Regions from separate parts of the Lysinibacillus sp. FSL M8-0134 genome, predicted to be linked through region 1. Evidence: a T-box and tRNA genes for the amino acid it is inferred to sense, from the RefSeq annotation. Region 1 holds a T-box; the other holds one or more tRNA genes.
What was found. A T-box is a leader RNA that pairs with one kind of tRNA and senses whether it is charged. The one in region 1 lies ahead of metG (methionine--tRNA ligase), so its partner is inferred to be a tRNA-Met.

Region 1 (3,243 bases):
TATGGCTTTAAGAGTCATACTGCTTTTTGATGCTAGAGACTGTCCCTCACTAATTTTTGATACTCCTCATCAATTCGCTCTACATCTAGACGTTCAAACAATGGCGTCACATCTTGAATGATTGCAGGCAGTTCCACTTGTTCATGCCACATCATATCATTGATGCCTAACATGTTTCTTATTTTCTCAGCTGAAAACGGTAGAAACGGATGTAGTAGCTGGCCTAGATTAGCAATAATATAGACGCAGGTTGCTAATGTATGATTGCCAGCCTTCACATTTTCTTTTACCTGTAGCCATGGCTGTTGTTCGTCAAAATAGCGATTAGCCCCTCGAATATACTCAAAAATAGTCTCTAACGCCTGTTTGAAATGACCAGCCTCTATAAGAGTACCAGCTTCATTAAATAGCTGAATCGTTTGTTTACGAATGTCGCTATCCACTTCCGCTTGTGGCACCTGACAAGAGAATGATTTCTCAATAAACTTCAATGTACGGTTCACAAAATTACCATAGGCTCCTAGTAGTTCACCGTTATGGCTATAAATAAATTCGCGCCATGAAAAATCAGTATCACGGTTTTCTGGCGCATTTATTGTTAAAAAGTAACGAATAGAATCTGCATCATAGCGACTTAGAATATAAGGTACCCACACAGCCCAATTTTGACTAGTAGATAATTTGCGTTTTTCTAATGTTAAATATTCATTCGATACGATATGTGTTGGTAAAGCCTTAGCTCCGATTCCCATTAAAATTGCAGGCCAAATAACCGTATGGAAAGGAATATTATCTTTACCATGGACATAATACGAAATGGTTTCTTCATTCCATAAGTCTTCTATTGCTATTTGATGCTCTTTTGCCCATTCTAGACTGGCTGTTAAATACCCTGCAACTGCTTCAATCCAAACATATATCTTTTTCCCCTCAAAGCCAGGCACTGGAACATCTATACCATTTGGTAAATCTCTTGTTACCGCTCGGTCAGGGACTCCCTCTGCCAAATAGCGCTCCGTCAATCCTATAGCATTATCCCGCCAACGCTTTTCTGCCTTTGCTTCCGCTAAATAAGACTCGAGCCTTCCTTGAAATTGACTAAAGGTAAAATAAAAATGTTCTGTCTCTCTAATCACTGGCTCATTCCCACAAATTTTGCAGCGCTTATCAATTAAATCTAGCGGATCTAAAATTTCTGAGCAGTTATCACACTGGTCACCTCTTGCCTTCGCACCACAATTCGGGCATATCCCTTCGACAAAACGATCCGGTAAAAATTGCTTATCTGTCTCACAGTAAGCCTGTTCAATTTTTTTCTTGTATAAGAAATTGTTAGCAAGCAGCTGTAAAAATAAAGCCTTAACCGATTCATGATGATGCTCTGCGTCCGTTCTTGTGTATAAATCATAAGTAAATCCTAAGTCATTGAAACATCTTGTAAATTCATCATGATAATGATTGGCAATAGCCTCTGTTGTAGTATTTTCTTGTGCTGCACGAATTGAAATAGGCGTGCCATTACAATCACTGCCCGATACATATAACACCTGCTCGCCTTTTTGTCGGTAATATCTAGCCAAAATATCACCTGGTAATAATGCGGCAACATGACCTAAATGCAAAGAGCCATTTGCATACGGCCAAGCTCCTCCAATAACAATTGTCATTCTAAATTGCTCCCCTCACATAAAAAATGGTAAAAAAAATCGCCCTAATCAAATCTGATTAGGACGAGTATACCCGTGTTACCACCTATATTTACAAATAGCTCACACTATTTGCCTCTATCAGTACGTCTCATTCAATAAATAAAAGATACTGCCGCTGTTGTAACGAGTGCCCATCTCGTCGTAATCTACTTGCTAAAAAGCTTTCGGTACGAAGCTCAAAGGTCATTTTCAAAAGGGGTCATTTACCTCATTTCCACCAACAGAGGCTCTCTACAAAATGCTAGTCCAATTTACTTTTCCTTTTCAATGCTTTTCTTATAGGATTGGCACTATTTTACTCTTTCTTGTGCGAGATTGCAATGATTGTCGTTATAGCAGCCCTTCACCAAAAGTTGAGGGAGGAATGTTTGTAGGTAATTAATCTAGCGTTATGTTTAATAATGCTGTTAAATCCTCTATGACAATATCGGCCTTCGCTAATTCGTTATCTTGCGCAAAGTCAAAACGAACGCCTATCGACAGTAGCTGATTGTCATGTGCAGCCTGAATATCAGAAGATCGATCTCCTACTACTGCTCCGTCCTGTACTCCATTTTCAATTATTACCTTTTTGACCAATTCGGATTTATGACCACTTGCAATAGATTGAATGCTATATATTCCCTTTATAAAGCGTCCTAATTGATATGTTTCAACAATTGCCTGTAAATAGTCAACCTGCCCATTACTCGCTATGTATAACGGATAATTCTCTGACAATGCTGCAAGGGCTTGTTCAGCATGTGGATACAATGCCCCTTTACGATTACGTATTTGCTCAATCAACTTTACATGAAATAAGACATTACTCTCTTCACGTATTTCTACCGAATGCATAGGACATAATGTTTCCCAGACAACAGGTAATGGTACACCCATAATTTCTCGGTACTTTTCTATCGGCGTTTCTCCCTGCCATAAGCCCTTTGAACGTAGTACATCAAATGTTGCATCAAGTGCAGGCTCTAAAATGAGATTGGTTTGAAATAATGTACCGTCCATATCAAAAATAAACGCTTTATTCATTGAATCACTCCTTGATTAATGATCAAAAAACTCCATATGCAGCTTTTCCTTCTTATAATAACTCAAACGGTCTTGCAAAGTTCCCGTATGAAATTCAAATTTATGGCCATCAGGGTCCGTAAAGTAAATCGATTTTTTATCCTTTTCGTCTCTTTCTCTACCTGCTAAAATATTAACCTTTAATTGCACTAATCTATCATACATTTGATCAAAGTCATCCTCAGAGATCGTAAAGGCAATATGTGTGTAGGAATGCTGGATATCATTGCGCGGTATATCCTTTTCTACATTAAGGGCAAGCCACAGCCCATTTACATCAAAATAGGCTGTAGTCTTCCCCTTTACTAATAGCTTAGCATCGAAAACATTTTCATAAAAAGCGATGGATTCCTCTAAATTAGAAACCGAAAATAGTAAATGATTGATATGTTGAACTGTCATAGAAGTGCTCCTAATGATTATTTATTTCTTTTTTTCAATCCCTTTGTAATTTGCTTCCACTTACGCT
Region 2 (3,243 bases), on a different contig from region 1:
AATATGTTCTTTTAAAGCTGAACGAGTCGGGAATCTGTATCTCTACAGGTAGCGCATGTGATATTCATAGTGAATCTGGAACGAAGGCTATTTTATCGATGGGTTTTTCTTTGGAAGCAGCACGTCAATTTTTTAGAATCTCTTTTGGCCCTTCGACAACAATTGAAGAAATTACAAGATTAACAATAGAGCTTTCAACCATTTCATTAGATAACAAGTGAGGGAAATCATAAGGCCTTCACTTGTTTTATTATAGATTTTAGGCTATAAAACATATCAAGAAAAATAATTGTTTTCTTTTGAAACAACAATTGATATAATATTTTGCAGGGCAATATTTTCTCTTACTTAACAAAAATATCTTTAAAAAGTAATAATTTCTTTTTTTTATAAAAAAGTATTGCACAATGTTAAAAAACGTTATACAATAATTCTTGTCTTGAAGGACAGGTAAACAACTTCAAAACAAGATACATAAAATAGTCTAGTGATGATGGCAAAGAGGTCACACCCGTTCCCATACCGAACACGGAAGTTAAGCTCTTTAGCGCCGATGGTAGTTGGGGGCTTCCCCCTGTGAGAGTAGGACGTCGCTAGGCATAATACCCAGGAGGATTAGCTCAGCTGGGAGAGCACCTGCCTTACAAGCAGGGGGTCGGCGGTTCGAGCCCGTCATCCTCCACCATATGCCGGTTTAGCTCAGCAGGTAGAGCAACTGACTTGTAATCAGTAGGTCGTGGGTTCGATTCCTATAGCCGGCACCATTTTTTCGAGCCATTAGCTCAGTTGGTAGAGCATCTGACTTTTAATCAGAGGGTCGAAGGTTCGAGTCCTTCATGGCTCACCATTTTGAAATAATAATAAGCGGGTGTGGCGGAATTGGCAGACGCACTAGACTTAGGATCTAGCGCCGCAAGGCGTGGGGGTTCGACTCCCTTCACCCGCACCATTATTTTCATTGCCAGATAAAAAAACTTATGCACATGCGGAAGTAGTTCAGTGGTAGAACACCACCTTGCCAAGGTGGGGGTCGCGAGTTCGAACCTCGTCTTCCGCTCCAAATGTGCCGGGGTGGCGGAACTGGCAGACGCACAGGACTTAAAATCCTGCGGTAGGTGACTACCGTACCGGTTCGATTCCGGTCCTCGGCACCATTTATTATGCGCCCGTAGCTCAATTGGATAGAGCGTCTGACTACGGATCAGAAGGTTATGGGTTCGACTCCTGTCGGGCGCGCCAAAAGAACGAACGGGAAGTAGCTCAGCTTGGTAGAGCACTTGGTTTGGGACCAAGGGGTCGCAGGTTCGAATCCTGTCTTCCCGACCATTTCCTAAAATTATGGGGCCTTAGCTCAGCTGGGAGAGCGCCTGCCTTGCACGCAGGAGGTCAGCGGTTCGATCCCGCTAGGCTCCACCATAGTAAATAACCAGTATAAAGATCCTGGCGGCGTAGCTCAGCTGGCTAGAGCGTACGGTTCATACCCGTAAGGTCGGGGGTTCGATCCCCTCTGCCGCCATCTTAAAGGACCTTTAGCTCAGTTGGTTAGAGCAGACGGCTCATAACCGTCCGGTCGCAGGTTCGAGTCCTGCAAGGTCCACCATTTATATAGTGTAACGGAGGTATACCCAAGTCTGGCTGAAGGGATCGGTCTTGAAAACCGACAGGCGGGTAACACCGCGCGGGGGTTCGAATCCCTCTACCTCCTCCAGTTTTAAATTTTTATAAATGGTGCTTTAAAAACTCGAAACAGAATATCATTATCGCGGGGTGGAGCAGTGGTAGCTCGTCGGGCTCATAACCCGAAGGTCGTTGGTTCAAATCCGGCCCCCGCAACCAAAAGGTCCCGTGGTGTAGCGGTTAACATGCCTGCCTGTCACGCAGGAGATCGCCGGTTCGATCCCGGTCGGGACCGCCATTATTATAATGAAAAACATGAGAAGCAAAAGAGTGAGCAAGCTTAGCATGGACGAAATGGGTCAGTAGCTCAGTTGGTAGAGCATTAGATTGAAGCTCTAAGTGTCGGCGGTTCGATTCCGTCCTGACCCACCATTTATGCGGGTGTAGTTTAATGGTAAAACCTCAGCCTTCCAAGCTGATGTCGTGGGTTCGATTCCCATCACCCGCTCCAAGGGCCTATAGCTCAGCTGGTTAGAGCGCACGCCTGATAAGCGTGAGGTCGATGGTTCGAGTCCATTTAGGCCCACCATTATTCCGAAGTAGCTCAGTTGGTAGTAGCACCTGACTGTTAATCAGGTTGTCGCAGGTTCGAGTCCTGCCTTCGGAGCCATTTTTTATTTGGGGAAGTACTCAAGAGGCTGAAGAGGCGCCCCTGCTAAGGGTGTAGGTCGGGTAACCGGCGCGAGGGTTCAAATCCCTCCTTCTCCGCCATTGGCCCGTTGGTCAAGTGGTTAAGACACCGCCCTTTCACGGCGGTAACACGGGTTCGAATCCCGTACGGGTCATACTAAGTGCAGTAGATGAATTTCATCTACTGCACTTTTTAATTTTAGTCATAGATTTATAATATAGCTACCATAAATTAAAGCCTACACAGGATAGTTTAATCTGTGTAGGCTTTTAATTTTACTAAGAAGCTATGAAATTCTACGTCCTTTTCCATATGGAATGCATAGAGGTGTACCAAATATTGGATCTGTCGTCATTTGGCAATCAAGGTCAAACACATGACTAACTAAATCAGTTGTCATAATTTCTTCTGGTTTACCTTGACGATAGACACCACGATCACGGACAGTAATAATATGATCGGCATAGCGACATGCGAGATTAATATCATGTAATACCATAATAATCGTTCGCTTTTGCTGTTGGTTTAACTCGTACAATAAATCTAAAACTTCTATCTGATGAGTTAAATCTAAGTATGTCGTAGGCTCGTCCAAAAGAATAATATCCGTATCTTGAGCAAGCGTCATAGCAATCCAAGCACGTTGACGTTGTCCTCCTGATAGCTCATCCACTGGTCTATCTTGTAAATGTTCTGTGCCTGTTGCTCTTAAGGCATTTAATACGATTTCTTCATCCTTTTCCGTCCACTGTTGACGCCAGCTTTGGTAAGGATAGCGACCTTGCTTCACAAGCTGTAGGACAGTTAGGCCTTCTGGTGCAACAGGGGATTGGGGAAGAATCGAAAGATTTCTAGCCACCTGCTTTGTTGATAATTTAAAAATATCCTCTCCATCTAATAGAACGGAACCTTTTTTAGGTTTTAATAATCGAGCG

Region 2: it encodes a tRNA-Met, which carries the amino acid that the T-box ahead of metG (methionine--tRNA ligase) is inferred to sense. The anticodon was not compared.

Annotation. Positions count from the first base shown of each region.
Region 1 is NZ_JBBPAJ010000002.1:221,500-224,742, forward strand. It holds gene metG (methionine--tRNA ligase) at 33-1,667, opposite strand; T-box leader at 1,724-1,986, opposite strand; gene MKY49_RS20915 (HAD hydrolase-like protein) at 2,088-2,735, opposite strand; gene fosM (FosM family fosfomycin resistance protein) at 2,751-3,176, opposite strand; gene rsgA (ribosome small subunit-dependent GTPase A) at 3,194-3,243, opposite strand, start outside.
Region 2 is NZ_JBBPAJ010000001.1:3,376,383-3,379,625, reverse strand. It holds gene MKY49_RS17205 (cysteine desulfurase family protein) at 1-221, shown strand, start outside; rRNA gene rrf (5S ribosomal RNA) at 484-599, shown strand; tRNA gene MKY49_RS17195 (tRNA-Val) at 610-685, shown strand; tRNA gene MKY49_RS17190 (tRNA-Thr) at 689-764, shown strand; tRNA gene MKY49_RS17185 (tRNA-Lys) at 772-847, shown strand; tRNA gene MKY49_RS17180 (tRNA-Leu) at 865-949, shown strand; tRNA gene MKY49_RS17175 (tRNA-Gly) at 986-1,060, shown strand; tRNA gene MKY49_RS17170 (tRNA-Leu) at 1,066-1,154, shown strand; tRNA gene MKY49_RS17165 (tRNA-Arg) at 1,163-1,239, shown strand; tRNA gene MKY49_RS17160 (tRNA-Pro) at 1,250-1,326, shown strand; tRNA gene MKY49_RS17155 (tRNA-Ala) at 1,341-1,416, shown strand; tRNA gene MKY49_RS17150 (tRNA-Met) at 1,443-1,516, shown strand; tRNA gene MKY49_RS17145 (tRNA-Ile) at 1,524-1,600, shown strand; tRNA gene MKY49_RS17140 (tRNA-Ser) at 1,616-1,708, shown strand; tRNA gene MKY49_RS17135 (tRNA-Met) at 1,762-1,836, shown strand; tRNA gene MKY49_RS17130 (tRNA-Asp) at 1,840-1,915, shown strand; tRNA gene MKY49_RS17125 (tRNA-Phe) at 1,974-2,049, shown strand; tRNA gene MKY49_RS17120 (tRNA-Gly) at 2,055-2,128, shown strand; tRNA gene MKY49_RS17115 (tRNA-Ile) at 2,130-2,206, shown strand; tRNA gene MKY49_RS17110 (tRNA-Asn) at 2,211-2,287, shown strand; tRNA gene MKY49_RS17105 (tRNA-Ser) at 2,298-2,388, shown strand; tRNA gene MKY49_RS17100 (tRNA-Glu) at 2,391-2,462, shown strand; gene MKY49_RS17095 (ABC transporter ATP-binding protein) at 2,595-3,243, opposite strand, start outside.